One region of the Arthrobacter sp. NPDC058288 genome, then DNA from elsewhere that is predicted to be linked to it. Evidence: riboswitches for the same ligand, from Rfam matches in the RefSeq annotation. Region 1 holds a riboswitch; each other region holds the start of a gene.
The links. Region 1 has a riboswitch for cyclic di-AMP ahead of ACFVWT_RS12960 (M23 family metallopeptidase). Riboswitches for the same ligand answer to the same signal wherever they lie in the genome.
Positions count from the first base shown of each region.

Region 1 (5,772 bases):
GCCGAAAGCGCCCGCGACAGGAGGGTGGCGCCGTCGTATAGCAGCCGGGACTTGGGCACGCCGCCCAGGCGCGATGACCGGCCGCCGGCCAGGATTAAGGCATCAAACTCCACAAGGCCAGCCTAGCCATTGACGGCAGGACCGGCGCACAGATGATGACTTAGGCGGCGGATTCCGGGAGAAGGAAGGGGTCCCACGCGGGAGTGGGTTTTTCCAGCTCTTTGATCTGCCAGATGGTGCCGTGCGGAGGTGCAGGCACGAACCTGAGCTTCCAGCCCATCTCGGCAGGCGTGTGGTCGCCCTTCACGTTATTGCATCGAAGGCAGGCGGCCACCAGGTTTTCCCAGGAGTCCGCACCGCCCCTGGATTTCGGGTGGACGTGGTCAATGGTGTGTGCTGCCTTACCGCAATAGGCGCAGCGGTGGCCGTCACGGCGCAGGACGCCCCGGCGACTCACAGCTGTGGTGGTGTTGTACCGCGGCCGGATGTAACGGTTTAGGAGAATCACGGACGGACGGCCCAGAATCTCCTGCGGGCCAACGACAGGATCGTCGCCCTCGGCCACCACGCTAGCTTTTCCGGTCAGCACAAGAACCAGCGCCCGGCGGAAGGTTACAACCGCCAGCGGTTCATATCCAGCATTAAGAACGAGAGTGCGCATGCACATACCTCTTCACGGCCACACCCGTCAGGGGCTCGAGGGCCGGCTGCCCTCTGCTTGTCCGGGCTTTGGATCGACAACACAAGAGTAAACACTCAAGTGGCCGATCACCGAATCGGGCCTTTACCATACACTCCGTGTCGGCAAAAATTCACCTGCCGGAAACGCAGAAGAACCCCTGCCCGGAGGCAGGGGTTCTTCCGTCAAGCACTAGCTGGAGGCTTTAGCCGCCAACGCGGATGAAGACCGGACCGGAGCCGACGTTGACGCTGAACAGGGAGGTGGTTCCGCCGTTCCAGCCGCCGTGCACGGCCTGGCCGTTGCCGACGTACACAGCGATGTGGGCCATGCCCATGCCGCCGTTCTCGTAGTATGCGAGGTCGCCCGGCTGCGCCTCGGCTGCACTCACGGTGCGGCCCAGGGAAAGGTAACCTGCCGGCCAGCCGTGGTAGTTGATGCCCACGGCTGCAAGGGCGTTGGTGGCAAGGGCGGTGCAGTCCTGGGCAACTCCGAGCTGGGCGTATGCCGCAGCTGCGATCGAAGCGCCCATTCCGCTGGCAGCGGCGGGAGCTGCCGGGGCCGCGGGGGCAGCCGGTGCGGATACAGTCTCAGCGGCGGCAGCAGGAGCCGCCGCGGGGGTAGCCTCCTGAACCTCTACAACCGGCTTCGGAGCCTCAACGACCGGAGCCGGGGAGGTGGAAACAGCCGGCTTCTCGAAGGAGATGGCGATGCTGGAGGCGGCCGAAATGTTGGCCGGAGCGGAAGACTGAACTTCCAGGGTGGAAGCAGAGGTCGCTTCGCGCTGAACGTTGGTGTCGGCAGCGTTGGCTGCGATACCGCTCGTCAGGACCAGACCGGAGGCAGCAGCGATAACCGCAGCCTGACGGCCCATGCCACCGGCATTGTCGCCGACGGCCTTGGCAATGACAGCAAGCGAGTTGGTCTTGGTAACCTCGGCGCGATGCCGTGCGATGGCACGTGTAGTCATTAGTTCTCTCTTTCGTTTTCCTCAGACTGCATGGCAGGCCGCGGTTTTTGGACGCTCCGGCATCTTGGGGGTAAGCCGGAACGGCCCGAACAGGGTTTTTTAGCGAAGGACGCGCGCTTCAGCGAAGGGAAGCGCGTGTTTTAGCGAAGCGTGTAGAACGCAGAGGTGCCCGTGGCGGACACAGCGTGCAGGAGGGTGCCCTGCGAGGGGTTGAGCGCGCTGATCATCATGCCGTTGCCGACGTAGATGCCAACGTGGGCGCCGCCGTTTTGCATGACGAGATCGCCCGGCGCCGGAGTGGAGGTGGGCGTCATGGCTGTCCATGCATTGGTGCGGGGGATGCTGATGCCGGCCTGGGCGTAAACCCACTGGGTGAAGCCTGAGCAGTCCCAGCCGCTGGGAGTGGTGCCGCCCCAGACGTAGGGGCTGCCGATACCCGTGTAAGCGATAGCAGCAAGGCCCGATGCTGCTGCTGAAGAAGCGGCGTCGGCAAGCTTGCCCGCCTTGGCCTCTCCGGCAGCCTCAGTGGAGGCCTCGCTGGCATCTGTACCGGTGGACTGTGCCCGAACGGTTTCAACCTTGGGCGCTGCCTTCGTGGTCACTGCCGGACGCTCGAAGGAAACAGTCGCAGTCGGTTCTGCAGTTACGGTCAGCTGGGCCGACTGTGAGCCGGACTCCGTCGAAGCGGAAACGCCCAGGTTGGTATCGGCGGCATTTGCCGGCATCCCAACACTGAGGATCAGTCCGGAAGCAGCTGCGATGACAGCTGCCTGGCGACCTACGGTCCCGGCGTTGGCAGTAACGGCCCTGGAAACGGAGTTCAACGGGTTCATACGAACCGTTTGCGCGCGGTGGCGCGCAGAATTGTGACGTGCAGACACGAAGGTAGCCTCTCCCAATGCCTACGAGGTGAGCTGTCGGATTCGGATGGGAGTCACCCGGCCGCTCGGCTTCCTGGGAAGCGTTGCGACTTAACCCCAAGGTCTTCTTGCGAAGACCAAAATTGGTTCCCCCGCCTCTGCCAGACGATGTCATGCGAACGGACCTTGAGCGGTGGCAGAGTTAGGCAATCCACTCAAGAGCGCCAACTTCGGAAAAGTTGGCGTGCTCTAAACGGTACAGGATTTCCGAACGAATGTCACATTCAGGTCACGGCATGTCACAGGAATGCGAGAGTGACCCATCGCTTGGATCAGAGCCAGCCCAGCGGGTCGACGACTTCGCCGTTGACCATCACTTCAAAATGGAGGTGGCAGCCAGTGGAGGCTCCGGTGGTCCCGCTAAGCGCAATGACCTCGCCCCGGGTGACCTTCTGGCCGACCTGGACACTGGACGACGAGAGGTGGTTGTACGTGGTTTCCAAGCCGTTGCCGTGGTCAATCACCACACGGTTTCCACCGCCGTACGGGTGCCAGCCGGAGAAGGTCACGGTTCCGCTGGCCGCGGCGAACACGCTGGTGCCGCACTGGGCCGCATAGTCCTGGCCACGGTGGAACTCCCCGGCTCCGCCCGTAATCGGGCTGACGCGGAACCCGAATGGCGATGCGGTGACCATCTGTTCCAGCGGCGCACCCAGGCTGCCGGTGGATGCCGCGCGGGTGATGGTTCCCGCCGACTGCGCGCTCAGCAATTGCTTGAGCTTGCCGTCAGGATCCCCCTTGGTGGCCACGGTGGTCCGGTTGAAATCGATCTTGGCGCTGGCGGCGGCGGAGACCTCCGGCTGCGCCGCGACTGCGGCGGCGGCGTTTCCCGTGTCTGACGTGGCCACCATGGGGCCTGTTGACGGGACGGTCACGGTAAGGACCAGTCCGGTGGCGGCCAGCGCTATGCCTGCCTTCTGACCCACGCCGCTCGCCGAAGCGAACTCCGTCACCTGGCTGAACAGGCTCCGTCGCCGGCGCGCATCACGGTGTGCGTCGCGCGGCCTGACCGTCATTACGGCTTCGGCCACGGGGTACTCCGAAGCGGGACCTGTCGCCCTGCGGCGGCCCCTGACGGTCTGCGTGGTCAAGAATTATCCTCTCTGGAAAGCCTGCGGAGTTAGCTGTCGGATTCGGGTCAGAGAGATCAAAGACCCGGTCCGCCAATGCAAGGCATCCGACACAGGGGTGTCCCAAAGGAATCCTTCGTCGGAGGTGCCTTGCCGCTGACGGACTTCACCCCAAGACCGTCTTTCAACGGCCGGTTGTGGTTCCCCCGCCTCTGCCAGGAGGTGCTTCGTTCCTTGATCCGCTGGCAGAGCTCGGCTTCGGATCAGGTAACGCTTTAGTATCGGCGCTAGTCCTCAACTATAGGTGATTAATCAGCGCGGTAATAATTCCGTTATCTGGGTCTCAGTGTGTTGTAGGTGGTCCTACGAAGTGCGCGGTTAGCGGACCGTAACAAACACGTGGGCCGCAACTTCGGGCGGCAGTTCCAGGGCGCCTTCGATCTCGGGTACTCGCACCGAGATGTACTCCCCCACGCGTTCCAAGGCGAGGGATGCCCCGGGACGGATGCCGCCTTCATCAAGTTGCACCAGCAACTCCGGCTCAACCTGGATGGGCTCGGCCAGGCGGCTCACGGTAACGCGCGAGTCGGCCCCGTATCCGGCCATGGCTTCAAGAAGGTTCACCACACCATCGGTGAACGCGGGAGCGGGCTGGCCGCCGAGTGCGGCCAGGCCGGGAATGGGGTTGCCGTAGGGGGAGACCGTTGGGTGGTCCAGAAGCTCGAAAATGCGCCGCTCAACCCGCTCGCTCATGACGTGTTCCCAACGGCACGCTTCGTCGTGTACATACGCCCAGTCGAGGCCGATGACGTCGGCGAGGAGCCGCTCAGCAAGGCGGTGCTTGCGCATGACTTCGGTAGCGCGTTTCCGGCCCGTTTCGGTGAGTTCAAGGTGCCGGTCGCCGGAAACAACCACCAAGCCGTCCCGTTCCATCCGGCCGATGGTCTGCGAAACGGTGGGGCCGGAGTGGCGCAGCCGTTCGGCAATCCGCGCACGGAGAGCAACAATGTTCTCTTCCTCAAGCTCCAAGATTGTCCGAAGATACATCTCCGTGGTGTCGATCAGATCCGTCATCCAGCTCAGCTCCTCGAGCACAGTCCTTGCGTCAGTCCCACCGTACCGCGCGGAGGCGTTTCCCGTTGGCCTCGGCGAAGTGGACCTGCATCCACCGCTCAGCCTTCGGGGAACGGCCTCACGGGATCAGCCCGGCCGCCATCGCGGCCCGCTATACGTCAGGGATCAGCTTAGCCTATTTTGAATTACTCCGGATAATTCGGCGCGGAGCTTCGCAGCGACGGGACCGCTAGCGCGTTTGGGATGTCTCAGTGACTGGACTATGACGGTTACCGTTCCGTCCCCCGCTGGCGAGTCAGGCAGAATATAGGGGATTCCCCCAGCAGCAACCCGTGACCTGCCGGGCCTCTCCCACGTCCACGCCGAAAAATTGGAGCCATTGTGAGCGACACCAGCATCACTATCCCCGCCAACCTCCTGCCCAAGGACGGACGGTTCGGCGCCGGGCCTTCAAAGGTCCGTCCCGAGCAGATCGAGGCCCTGTCTGCCGCCTCTGCCACGCTTCTTGGCACCTCGCACCGCCAGGCCCCGGTCAAGAACCTCGTAGGGTCCGTCCGTAACGGCCTCAGCGAGTTCTTCCGCGCCCCGGACGGCTATGAAGTCATCCTCGGAGTGGGCGGCTCCACCGCGTTCTGGGATGTCGCGGCGTTCGGGCTGGTGGACAGCAAGGCCCAGCACCTCTCCTTTGGCGAGTTCGGTTCCAAGTTCGCCTCCGCCACCAACAAGGCTCCTTTCCTGGACGCCTCCTCCATCATTAAGGCCGAGCCCGGTACCCGGCCCGTGGCGCAGGCAGAAGCCGGCATCGACGTATACGCGTGGCCCCAGAATGAGACGTCCACCGGCGTGGCCGCCCCCGTGAAGCGGGTTGCGGGGGCGGATGACGGATCGCTGGTCCTGGTCGATGCCACCTCGGCTGCCGGCGGCCTGGACGTCGAGGTGTCGGAAGCGGACGTGTACTACTTCGCGCCGCAGAAGAACTTCGCGTCGGACGGCGGCCTGTGGCTGGGCCTCTTCTCCCCCGCCGCCCTCGAGCGTGCTGCGCGGATCAAGGCCAGCGGC
Region 1 is NZ_JBHVYH010000004.1:67,088-72,859, reverse strand. Features, by position in the region: gene ACFVWT_RS12980 (molybdenum cofactor guanylyltransferase) at 1-113, opposite strand, end outside; gene ACFVWT_RS12975 (HNH endonuclease) at 161-661, opposite strand; gene ACFVWT_RS12970 (NlpC/P60 family protein) at 885-1,649, opposite strand; gene ACFVWT_RS12965 (C40 family peptidase) at 1,790-2,482, opposite strand; cyclic di-AMP (ydaO/yuaA leader) riboswitch at 2,535-2,728, opposite strand; gene ACFVWT_RS12960 (M23 family metallopeptidase) at 2,842-3,660, opposite strand; cyclic di-AMP (ydaO/yuaA leader) riboswitch at 3,664-3,907, opposite strand; gene ACFVWT_RS12955 (metal-dependent transcriptional regulator) at 4,018-4,713, opposite strand; gene serC (phosphoserine transaminase) at 5,095-5,772, shown strand, end outside.

Region 2 (5,772 bases), on a different contig from region 1:
GGCGCCTCCCTCATCGTCGGGTTCGCCATCCACAACACCACCGAAGGGCTGGCCATCGTCACCCCGCTCGCCAAACAGCCTCCCGGCCTTGCCCGCCTGGCACTGCTGGGGCTCATCGCCGGCGCGCCCGCAGCGGCCGGGGCGCTCATCGGAGCCACCGTCTACCAGCCGGCCCTCGCGGCCTTCCTACTCGGCGTCGGCGCCGGAGCCGTCGCCCAAGTGGCCGTCAAACTCCTGCCCCTGCTCAAAGACCACACCGGTAGGACCTTCACACCCCTCACCAGCGCAGGCATCATCCTGGGACTGGCCGTGATGTTCACCACCGGTCTTCTCGTCCAGGCATAGGCATTCTTTCCTGGCGACACAAACCAGGCGTCCCTGGGTGCACGCGGGTGGGATCCACGACCGCGTACGTTCAGATGATGCGGATCATGAGGCGTGGGATGGAGGGCGGCAGTAACGGGCCGTAGAGGATGCCCGAACACTTCGCAGGGCGAACTCACGAATTATGTCGCTGCAGGTCTCGGTCTCAGGGGCCCGGTCCGGACATAGCCGGGGATCCCCTACGCCCCTCCGCCCGCGGCACCGGCCTCCACAATGGAACTACCCAGCAGAATATTTTTCGGTACGCCTAACTTAACGCTATCCTGGGAATGTTAGTTGCCCTGACGTTGAGGAAACGATGTCTGCTCCCACACTCACGGAACCCACAACCGTAAAGCAGGGCAAGCCCCGCTGGAGATCCCGGCTGCTTCTGATGGGGCCGGCGTTCGTCGCAGCCATCGCCTACGTTGATCCGGGAAACGTCGCGGCCAATCTAACGGCGGGCGCAAATTTCGGCTACCTGCTGGTGTGGGTTCTGGTAGCGGCGAACATCATGGCGGTCCTGGTGCAGTACCAGTCGGCGAAGCTGGGCCTGGCCACAGGGTTGAGCCTGCCCGAGATCCTCGGCAAGCGCCTCGGCCAGCGCAGGCGCAGGCTGTACTGGGTCCAGGCCGAGGTGGTCGCCGGGGCCACCGATATGGCCGAAGTCATCGGCGGCGCCGTGGCCCTGAACCTCCTCTTTGGGCTGCCCCTGCTGGCAGGCGGAATCATCATCGGCCTGGCGTCAATGCTGCTGTTGACGCTTCAGTCGTACCGGGGCCAAAGGTCCTTTGAATTCGCGATCATGATGCTGTTGGCTGTCATCGCTGTCGGATTCGTCTCGGGCCTGTTCGTCAATCCGCCGGAGGCTGGAAGTGTCCTGACAGGCCTGGTGCCGCGCTTCGAGGGAACGGACACGGTCCTGCTGGCTGCGAGCATGCTGGGAGCCACGGTGATGCCGCACGCCATTTACCTGCACTCGGCATTGGCCCGTGACCGGCACGGATTCTCCGCGGACCCGCTCGTGCGGTCCCGGCTCATTCGTGCCACCCGGTTCGACGTCGCGGGCGCGCTGATGCTCGCCGGAGTCGTGAACATCGCGATGCTGCTGCTGGCCGCCTCCAGCCTGCGCGGCATCGAAGGCACCGACACCATCGCCGGAGCCCATGCCGCAGTCACCTCTGCGTTGGGTCCCGTCATCGGGGTAATCTTCGCCATCGGCCTGCTGGCCTCAGGCCTGGCCTCCACCTCCGTAGGCTGCTACGCCGGTGCGACCATCATGGGCGGACTGTTGAAGGTTCGCGTGCCGCTCCTGGCCCGCAGGGTCATCACCCTGATCCCGGCCCTGGCCATCCTGGCAGCCGGCATCGAACCCACGCTCGCTTTGGTCCTGAGCCAGGTCCTGCTTAGCTTCGGCATACCTTTTGCCTTGATTCCTCTGATCCGGCTCACCGGCAAACGCGAGGTCATGGGTATCCACACTGACTCCAAAGCACTCAAAATCGCCGGATGGACCAGCGCAACACTGATCGTTGGCCTCAACTGCGTCCTCATTGTGCTGACAGTCATGGGCCGGGCCTAGTACTACAGTCGCGTTTATGGGGTGTGGCCGCGGGTCTTGTAATGACAGTTTCGGGCGCGGTGTTGGTGTTTTCGTCGCCAGGTTGAGTGTTTCAGGACGTGTTTCGGGCTGGTGGTGCGGTGCCAGACGAGCCGGACGAGCAGCCGCCTGATTTCGGGCAGTGAGAGTCGGATCAGTTCTCCGTCTCCGGCGCCAGGGCCCCTTTTTTGGAGCGGATCACGGTCAGGAAGGCCTGGGCGAACATGGAGAGGGTGATGTGCCGGTACCAGCCGGTGTATTGGCGGACCTGGTAGTGGTCCAGTCCGGTTTCGCCTTTAGAGGTTTGGAAGGTTTCCTCGATCGCCCAGCGGGCGCCGGCGATCCGCACCAGCTCGGCCAGTGAGACCCGGTTGGGGCCGTGGCAGATGTAGTAGGCCAGGTCGGTCGGGTCTTTCAGGGAGCGGCGGGCCAGCAGCCAGTGTTCGCCGGTTTCGGCGGGCCCGTTGATGCGGGTCCGCGCCCAGGCGTATCGGCGGTCGCCTTTGGTTCCTGCCCCGGCGGTGCGGGTCCGCCAGGCATTGGGGCGCAGGGAGGCGATGAGTTTATCCGCGCGCCATTGTTCGCCTGGCCAGGCGGTGGGGGCGATGATGTTTTGGTTCATGGGAACGGCCAGCACGTAGTGCAAACCTCTGGCTTCCAGGCGGCGGCGCAGCCCAGAATGCTGTCCGTAGACCGCGTCCCCGGTGGCCCAGCGGGCCGGGATCCCGGCATCCAGGACGCGGTCGATCATGTCTGCGGCCAGGACCGGTTTCGTGCCGAATTACCTGGTTTTGGGGATCCCGGCCCGGGCGCATCTTTCCCGGTCGTCGGCCCAGGCTTTGGGCAGGTAGAGTTCCCGGTCCAGCAGGCTGCGCCCGGCCGGTGCGGAGTATGTCAGGAACACTCCGATCTGGCAGTTCTCCACCCGCCCGGCGGTGCCAGAATACTGGCGTGCGACCCCGGCCGAGGCGGCGCCCTTCTTGAGGAATCCGGTCTCGTCGATGATCAGGATCCCGCCGGGATCGCCGAGGTGGCGGTTGACGTAAGTGAACAGGACATCCCGCACAGCATCCGGGTCCCAGTCGGTGGTCGAGAGCAGGCGTTGCATGCCATCCGGAGTGCCGTGCCCGGCGCGTTCAGACAGGGTTCAGGAGTTCTTGCGTTCCTCATCCGAGAGCAGTCCGCGCACATACCCCACAGCATTCCGCCGTGGCTCGGACCGGGCAAACCGCGACCCAATCAGCTCCCCGATTTCTTCCAGACCCTCGGCCCACTCTTCTACGTCCGCCACACAAATATCATCACTCACCACCAACGATTAACAGGCCACGAGTGGAAAGTCCGGTTAAAACGCCGATACGGCACAAAATAACCGCGACTGTAGTACTAGCCCCGGGCTTCACTAGGCGACCGGATTCAGTATCCGGCCGTTACCTGGATGTGACATTTGGGTGTGATTCAGGCTAGGGTTTGACGGTGCCCGTTGTCTCCGATCCGGGTACTCCCGAGCTGATTGCCTAACTCTGCCGCGGTCCGGGATCCGTTCGTAATCATCCGGCAGAGACGGGGAAACCACTTTCCGGCCTGATCGCTTGAGCAGGCCTTGGGGTGAAGCCGCACAACGCCTGCACCATGCAGCGGGTTCTGCGGCCGGGTGTCTCCCATCCGAATCCGACAGCTCACCTCGCAGGCATTGGGAGAGGCTTCCGTCATGTCTTCACGCACAACCATGCCCCGGCACCGCGCGGGCACAACCCCTACCCGCCGACTCGCGGCCATTTCCTCCACCGTCGCCGGTAACGCCGGCCTGATGGGCCGGCAGGCCGCCGTCATTGCGGCAGCCTCCGGTCTTGTTCTGACCAGCGGGCTGGCCGCCAACGCCGCCGAAGCCCCCATGCAGCGCGACTCCGCCCCCTCCTCGACCCTTGAAGTGAAAGGTCAGGTCGCCGCTCCGGTCAGCGCCGATTCCAGTGTCCGGATCTCCTTCGAACGCCCCGAGGTCAGCACTGCCCCGGCACCGGTCATCGAACAGCCTGAACCGGCAACCCCCGCCGCGGCTCCCGTCGCGCAGGCGCCGGCAACCCCTGCAGTATCGGTGCAGGTCCAGTCCGCCCCCGCCCCTGCCAAGGCGGCCGGCGGCGTCAATGCGGCGATGGTCTCAGCGGCCTACGCGCAGCTGGGAATCACCCAGGACTGCACGGCGATGGTGGAAAAGGCTCTGGGCGCAGCCGGCATCCCGGTCGGCGACCTCGGCCCGATGCAGTTCATGAACTACGGCAAGGTCGTTGGCGATCCCCAGCCCGGGGACATGGTGGTCCAGTCCGGTCACGTCGGCATTTACGTCGGCGACGGCCAGGTGCTCAGCGGCGGCATGAATGGCGTCAACGCCACCGTCGTGCACCCACTGTCCTGGCTGACCGCCACAGGACCCGTCACGTTCGTCCGCGCGGGCGCCTGACAGTAAAGGCTAGAGGCCGGTGATCTGCTGCCTTGGGGGCGGCTGATCACCGGCCTTTAGCGCATCATGAACCGCTAGCAGGCGGGGCTACGTCCTTGGGGCCGCTTCGCCTGGTCACGTGCCGTCCGGGGCTACGTGGCGGGATCCCGTCAATCCACCGATTCCTGTACTGTTTTGAGGGCGGCGAAGAGCCCGTGCCGAACCAATCGGTCTCTGCATCGCACGGGGCCACTCCGGCGCAACAGGCTTAGACGAGAAAACAGGAAACAAATGACAGCGGAGAACACCACACCGGATCCGGCGCAGGCAACTGCTGTGCCGGGCCCGCCAGCAACGATGCCGCTTGGCGCGCGGCGGCTGATCATGATCGGCGGACTCTGCGTCCCCGTCGGTCTGGTGGCCGGACCGTATCTGCTCGGCGCCCAGCTCTTGGCCGTCGCGGGTGTCGTCCTGGTGGCCGTTGCCCTTTCCTACAGCGCACAGGCTCCCTGGTTCTCACGCCTGTCCTGGGTTGTCAGCGCTGCAGGTGCGCTCTGGCTGGCCGCAACGGCCGCTTACTGGGGGTCCATCGTTGCCGCCGCGGACTCATCAGCACCGGCGCCCGGCTTCGCCCCCGCCCTGTTCAACGCCGGCACCGGGTCTTTCATAGTCATGGCCTGCGCTGCCGCGGCGGCCGTGGCGCTGCGGATGGTGCGTGCCCGACGTCGGGCCGTCCGGACCACCTGACGCCCGATCCCGGACGCGACTGGTTGAACCAGACCTTGTGCGGGCCTGACCCTGGCGGCGCGGCTCCGTGCAGCCAGGGTCAGGGGCAACCGCCCGGTCAGGTCAGGCTCGGCCCTTCCTGTTCCGGCGGCGCACGAGCAGGGTCGCACCAACACCCGCGGCAAGAAGCACCGCTGCAATCCCCACAGTCAGCGGGGCGTTCTCGTCGTTCGGTGGCCTGAAACGCTCCTGATCAGGTACGGTGCCCGTATCCGTTGTCTGCGGGGCTGGCGTAGGCGCCGGTAAGGGGCTGACGGCACCGCCGGCCGGAGTCCGGACGGTGAAGGAATATGCTCCTTCGATCGGGTGACCGTCGGAGGAGACGGCACGCCACAACACCCTGTAGGTTCCGGCGGTCCCGGCGGACACGGTGGTCGAGAGCGTCGGACCGTAAACGGTCACCTTGCCGTCGCTGACGGTCTTCCCGGCGCCATCGGTGACGGCGATGGTGCTCAGGATCAGGTTCTTGGAATCCGTCGGCGGCTCCGACAAGGTCAGGGACACTGTCTCGGGTGCGGAGGCCACGATGGCGTCCTGTGCCGGTTCCGTGGACGAGAGCGCGTCGTGCGCTGTGGCCGGTGAGGCC
Region 2 is NZ_JBHVYH010000008.1:195,448-201,219, reverse strand. Features, by position in the region: gene ACFVWT_RS19175 (ZIP family metal transporter) at 1-345, shown strand, start outside; gene ACFVWT_RS19170 (Nramp family divalent metal transporter) at 683-1,945, shown strand; partial or broken gene ACFVWT_RS19165 (IS701 family transposase) at 2,118-3,260, opposite strand; cyclic di-AMP (ydaO/yuaA leader) riboswitch at 3,468-3,670, shown strand; gene ACFVWT_RS19160 (NlpC/P60 family protein) at 3,675-4,421, shown strand; gene ACFVWT_RS19155 (hypothetical protein) at 4,692-5,147, shown strand; gene ACFVWT_RS19150 (copper resistance protein CopC) at 5,250-5,772, opposite strand, start outside.
Region 2: another riboswitch for cyclic di-AMP. It lies ahead of ACFVWT_RS19160 (NlpC/P60 family protein); the one in region 1 lies ahead of ACFVWT_RS12960 (M23 family metallopeptidase).

Region 3 (5,772 bases), on a different contig from region 1:
CCGGCAGCGCGCCGGAGGCAGCGTCCGACGGCGGCACTCCCCATCCGGAGGCCTGCCCGCCGTTGGCGGGGCTGTTCACGGGGAAGTTCACACGACCGCCCGCCGGGATCGGCTGGTCTTCCGGAGTCTTCTCAGAATCGTTTTCCGGAACCGGCGTGCTGTGGTGGTTGTTCATGGCGTACTCCTCGGGCAGGGGGCTTTGTCCACTCCAGCCTCGGAAGCGTTCCTGTGCGGGGCCTGTGCAGGGCAAGAGGTCAAGCTGTGACGTTTCCGATGCCGGTTTCAGTCCGGCGATTCAGCCGATCCGCGCCGGGCAGCCCAAGGAGGGCCCACCACCGCGTTCAGCTCGCTAGGCTGGGATTCACAGCCAGCGCACAGGATCCCCATAGCGCCGGCTAAACCGCAGATCGGAGAGTTGTCCCATGGCCACTTCGCACTCCATGACCAACAACCTTCCCCAGCTCACCCACCCGGACGGTTCCCCCATCCGCGCCCTGGTGGTTGACGACGAACCCAGCCTCTCCGAGCTCATGAGCATGGGCCTGCGGATGGCAGGCTGGTCCGTTGCCGTCGCAGGCGACGGTCCCGAAGCCGTCAAGCTCGCCAAGGACTTCCGCCCGGACGTGCTGGTGCTGGATGTGATGCTCCCCGGTTTCGACGGCGTCGAGCTGCTCACCAGGATCCGCGCCTTCGCGCCGGAGGTGCCAGCGCTCTTCCTGACGGCAAAGGACGCCGTCCAGGACCGCATCCTCGGCCTGGCGGCCGGCGGGGACGACTATGTCACCAAGCCCTTCAGCATGGAAGAGGTGCTCCTCCGCCTGCACCGGCTGGTCCAGCGCTCCGGGGTGGCCGCCATGGACACCGCCGAACTGGTGGTGGGCGATCTTGTCCTCAACGTTGACACGCGCGAAGTGACCCGGGCCGGGGAGGAACTACAGCTGACCGCCACCCAGTTCGAACTCCTCCGCTACCTCATGGAGAACCCCAAGCGGGTGGTCAGCAAGGCACAGATCCTGGACCGGGTGTGGGACTACGACTTTGGCGGCCAAGCCAACATCGTGGAGCTCTACATCTCCTACTTGCGCAAGAAGGTGGATGCCAAGCACCCGCCCATGATCCACACCGTCCGCGGCGCGGGCTACGTCATCAAACCGGCGGATTGAGCGGTGCCCACACTTTCCGGCGAAATCCGCAGAGACCGCCGCCGGTGGCTTGATCCGTCAACCTGGCACCTGCGCACCCGGCTGGTCCTGGTGGCCATGGCGCTGCTGGTGGCCATCTGCGGCGCGATTGGCCTCTTCAGCTATGCCTCCATGGATTCCTTCCTGACCAGGCAGCTCGATGAACGGCTGGGGCAGGCCTCAAGGCTCTCGAACGAGGCAGGACGGCCACGGCCCAGCAACCCGTCCGGCAGGCAGGACGGGTTCGAAGGACCGGGCCAAGGTGTGGGTACCCTCATCGCGCGCATCGATAACGGGAATGTCAGCAGCGCCGGGTTCCTCGCCAAAGACGCCACCGTGGCGTCCCTCTCGCCCGAGGATAACCAGATTCTTTTGGCACTCCAGCACGACGGAACACCCGTCGATCGGGCCCTGTCCAACGGCTCCTACCGCCTGGTGGCGGTGGAGGCCCCGTACGGGGACGTGATTGTCACCGGACTCCCCCTCAACGAAAAACAGAACACGCTCAACTCTTTGGTATGGACGATGGTGATCGTCTCGATGGGCGGCCTGGTCCTCATCGGCCTTGCCGGAACGGTGCTGATCCGGCGCACCATGAAACCCCTCGAACAGCTGTCCGAAGTCGCCACGCAGGTTTCGCAACTGCCGCTCGACGCCGGCGAGGTGGCCCTCGCAGTCCGCGTCCCGCCGTCGAACGCGCATCCCGGAACGGAAGTGGGCAGCGTGGGCCACGCCCTCAACCTCATGCTGGACAACGTGTCCAAGGCACTCGAGGCCCGGCAGCAAAGCGAAACGAAGGTGCGCCAGTTCGTGGCCGATGCATCGCACGAGCTGCGCACGCCGCTGACCGCCATCCGCGGCTACACGGAACTCATGCGGATGACCGAAGACTTCACCCCGGACGGCCAAAAATCCCTCGCCAGGGTGCAGAGCCAGTCCGAACGCATGACCACCCTGGTGGAGGACCTCCTGCTGCTGGCCCGGCTCGACGAAGGCCAGCCGCTGAAAATCAGCGACGTGGACCTGACGCAGCTCGCGGTGGAGACCGTCAGCGATGAGAAGGTCATGGCCCCGGACCGCATCTGGCAACTGGAGCTCCCGGAGGAGCCCGTGGTGGTCCGCGGGGATGCCAAGCAGCTGCACCAGGTGATGGCCAACCTGCTCTCCAACGCCCGCAAGCACACGGAACCGGGCACCACCGTGGTCACCAGAGTGATGCGGTCGGCTGACGGCAGCGCCGTGGTGACCGTCACGGACAACGGTGCAGGGATCCCGCCCGAATTTGTGGACAGGGTTTTCGCGCGCTTTGCCCGGGCGGACGCCGCGCGAACCAGCCCGGCAGGCTCCGCCTCGGGTTCCGGCGGCTCGGGCGCCGCGGCTTCCGAGGGAACAAGCGGACTTGGCCTGTCGATCGTGCAGTCGATCGTGGAGGCGCACGGCGGAACCGTGGAGGTCAACTCGCGCCCGGGACGCACCGAATTCGCGCTGCGCCTCCCGGGAGAATCACCGGAAGCTTAACTCCGCCACGGACGGGCCTGCAGCACCCGGCATAAGCGCAAGCCAACGCGCCGCCGTCGTGATCCTCGTTACCGAAATGTGACTTAAGCGCCGGACTCCTGTACGGTTTTTAGAGTGCGGCCACCGTTCCGGCCGCATATCCGGATGGACGCCAAACTCTGCCGCTACCCGGATTTCCTCATGATCAGGCAGAGGCGGGGGACCCAGGTCTCCGGGCATTCTGCATAGCCGCCCTTGGGGTGAAGCCGACACGTGAAGTTCCGTGCGGCCGGATGACCTCATCCGAACCCGACAGCTAACTCCGCCGGCATCGAGAGGCAACCATGACTAAATCCACGCCAGAAGTACGTCCTGAGCCCGCTTCCCGCAAGTCCGCAGCGTCTGCGCAACGCTCACGCCACCGCGCCGAACCAGCTGCCAAGGCATCTCCGCTGTCCCGGTTCGCGGCCAGCCTGCAGGGCTCCGGCCGCCGGGCCGCAGTTGTAACCACGGCCTGTGCTGTGCTGATTGGCGTCGGTGCCGCCGGCCAGGCTTCCGAACCCGTAGCCCCCGCAACATCGGCAACGGGCGCAGGAACCACTGCGGCAACTGCCGACGCGGAACCGAAGCTCGCGTTCGAAAAGATCCTCGTTTCCGCCATGCCCGCACCGGCCTCTGTCAGCGTGACCGCGCAATCGTCGGAAGAGAAGCCGGCGGAGAAGGCGCCGGAAGCTCCTGCACCTGCAGCGGCCCCTGAACCGGCTCCCGCCCCGGCACCGCCCGTAGCAGTTGACGATCCCGCAGCAGCCCAGGCATATGCCGCCTCGCAGCTCGGAACGTACGGCTGGGCGGCTGACCAGATGCAATGCCTCACCACGCTCTGGACCAAGGAATCGGATTGGAAGACCACTGCCACGAACGCCAGCAGCGGCGCCTACGGCATTGTCCAGTCGCTGCCGGCCGAAAAGATGGCCAGTGCCGGGTCCGACTACCTGACCAACTTCCGCACCCAGATCAACTGGGGCTTGAACTACGTGAAGGAACGGTACGGCTCCCCCTGCGGCGCCCTGAACTTCCACTACGCCAACAACTGGTACTAAACCGGCGCCTGGCCAACTTGCTTCGTAAAACCGGAGGCCCCGAATCTACTACTGGATTCGGGGCCTCCGGCCGTATAGGCGTGATTACCTCCCCCTGGAGGCAGGGAAATGTCACCGGCGCCACCGTTCCTGTTCCCGTTGACGGTAAAACCCACAGCAGCTGCACAGCTTTGGCCTAAATCCTTCATATGCGGCCGCACCATAGTTGAACCATGACGCCCACAGACCTGGCCACGGGATCCCTGCCGCCCCCGCAACCCCGGGCCGCCGCCGACGCCCGGCCGGGTCCTCCCGCCCCGACGTTCCCCCGGCAGGGTCACGTCCGCCGGGCGCCCGTTGATACGCGCATGACCGGCACCACAGGAACCGCTCTGCCGGTGCTGGATGTAGTCATCCCGGTCTATAACGAGGAACAGGGTCTGGAGCAATCCCTGCGGCAGCTCCACTTGTACCTGGCCGATACGTTTCCCTACCCGTTCCGGATTACGGTGGCGGACAATTCCAGCACCGACGGCACGCTCAAGACCGCCGAGCGTGTGGCCCGGGAACTACGCGAGGTCACCGTGGTCCGACTCACCTCCAAAGGCCGCGGCAACGCGCTCCGCACCGTGTGGCTGGCCTCGCCGTCACCCGTGCTGGCCTACATGGACGTGAGTCTTTCCACCGACCTCGCTGCGCTCGCTCCCCTGGTCGCCCCGCTTCTTTCCGGGCATTCGGACCTGGCGATCGGATCCCGGCTGGCACGAACTTCCCGCGTTGTCCGCGGACCGTGGCGGGGGTTCATCTCCCGCGGGTACAACGTTCTGCTGCATGCGCTGATGGGTGCGCATTTCAGCGACGCGCAGTGCGGCTTCAAGGCTATCCGCGCAGATGTTGCCCGGCACATCCTGCCGCATACGGCTGACACCGCATGGTTCTTTGACACCGAGCTGCTGGTCCTGGCCGAAAGATGCGGTCTCCGCGTACACGAGGTCCCGGTGGACTGGACCGACGGTGGCGACGCCGGTGTGGACCTTTTCCAGACCGCGCTCGCCGATCTTCGCGGCATGGTCCGCCTCAGCCGCGACCTGACGACCGGCCGTATTCCGGTTCCGGAACTGCGGGCCCAACTCGCGCCGTGTGTTCCACCGCCGCGATGACGGCTACGGGAGCCGGAGCCACCGCATGGCTTCCTCCGGGCAGGTGAAATACCGCGTCGGAGCGGCAGGAGAATGAATGCTGAGGAAGAAATTGGCCAATGCCCGGTCCACCGGGGACGCCCCGAGGAGCGCCACCCTGGCCACCGTGCTGGGACGGGCAAAAACGCGCCGGGCGCCGCGGCTCATGGACTCCGTCGCAGCCATGTCCACCAGCATCGGAAACGGACGCCCGCGGCTCAGCTCATTGACCGCGGACATCACGGCCACCGCGGCTTCCTCGCAAATGGCCAGCCCTGGAATCCAACGCACATGCAAGACGCCGTTGCGCAGCTCGACAGTGCCCCTGGCGCCGTCAATCGGAATCTCGGTCATCCTATCCCCCCAAGATAGAGTCAGCCGTCCCGAACGACACTACTGGACCGGGAACCGGGCTGGGGTCAGAACCGGAAGGAAATCGTCCTGATGCCGGCGTCGTCCACGTCCGTTGTGACGGACACAGCGGAGTAGTCGGCGATGTGCATAACGCCGTCCGGCAACGGACCGGTGTTGGGCCCGATGGCAACAGTCCGGATCCCGGCGGCGACTCCGGCCGCAATGCCTGCCGGGGCATCCTCAAAGACCAGGGCATCGGCCGGCTCCACGCCAAGCAGTTCGGCGGCGCGGAGGTAACCTTCCGGGTGCGGCTTGCCGCGGGTGACGAGGTCGGCCGTGACGGCTGTGGCCGGCATGGCAAGTTTCGCGGCGCCCATCCGGATATCGGCCAGGATCCGGTCGGCGGAAGTCACCAGCGCCACGGCATCCGCCGGGAGGCTGCGCAGCAGTTCGGCCGCCCCGGGCAACGCCACAATGCCCTCG
Region 3 is NZ_JBHVYH010000010.1:64,663-70,434, reverse strand. Features, by position in the region: gene ACFVWT_RS20840 (hypothetical protein) at 1-175, opposite strand, end outside; gene ACFVWT_RS20835 (response regulator transcription factor) at 423-1,163, shown strand; gene ACFVWT_RS20830 (ATP-binding protein) at 1,167-2,699, shown strand; cyclic di-AMP (ydaO/yuaA leader) riboswitch at 2,839-3,023, shown strand; gene ACFVWT_RS20825 (hypothetical protein) at 3,023-3,778, shown strand; gene ACFVWT_RS20820 (dolichyl-phosphate beta-glucosyltransferase) at 3,991-4,917, shown strand; gene ACFVWT_RS20815 (STAS/SEC14 domain-containing protein) at 4,921-5,289, opposite strand; gene ACFVWT_RS20810 (HAD-IA family hydrolase) at 5,355-5,772, opposite strand, start outside.
Region 3: another riboswitch for cyclic di-AMP. It lies ahead of ACFVWT_RS20825 (hypothetical protein); the one in region 1 lies ahead of ACFVWT_RS12960 (M23 family metallopeptidase).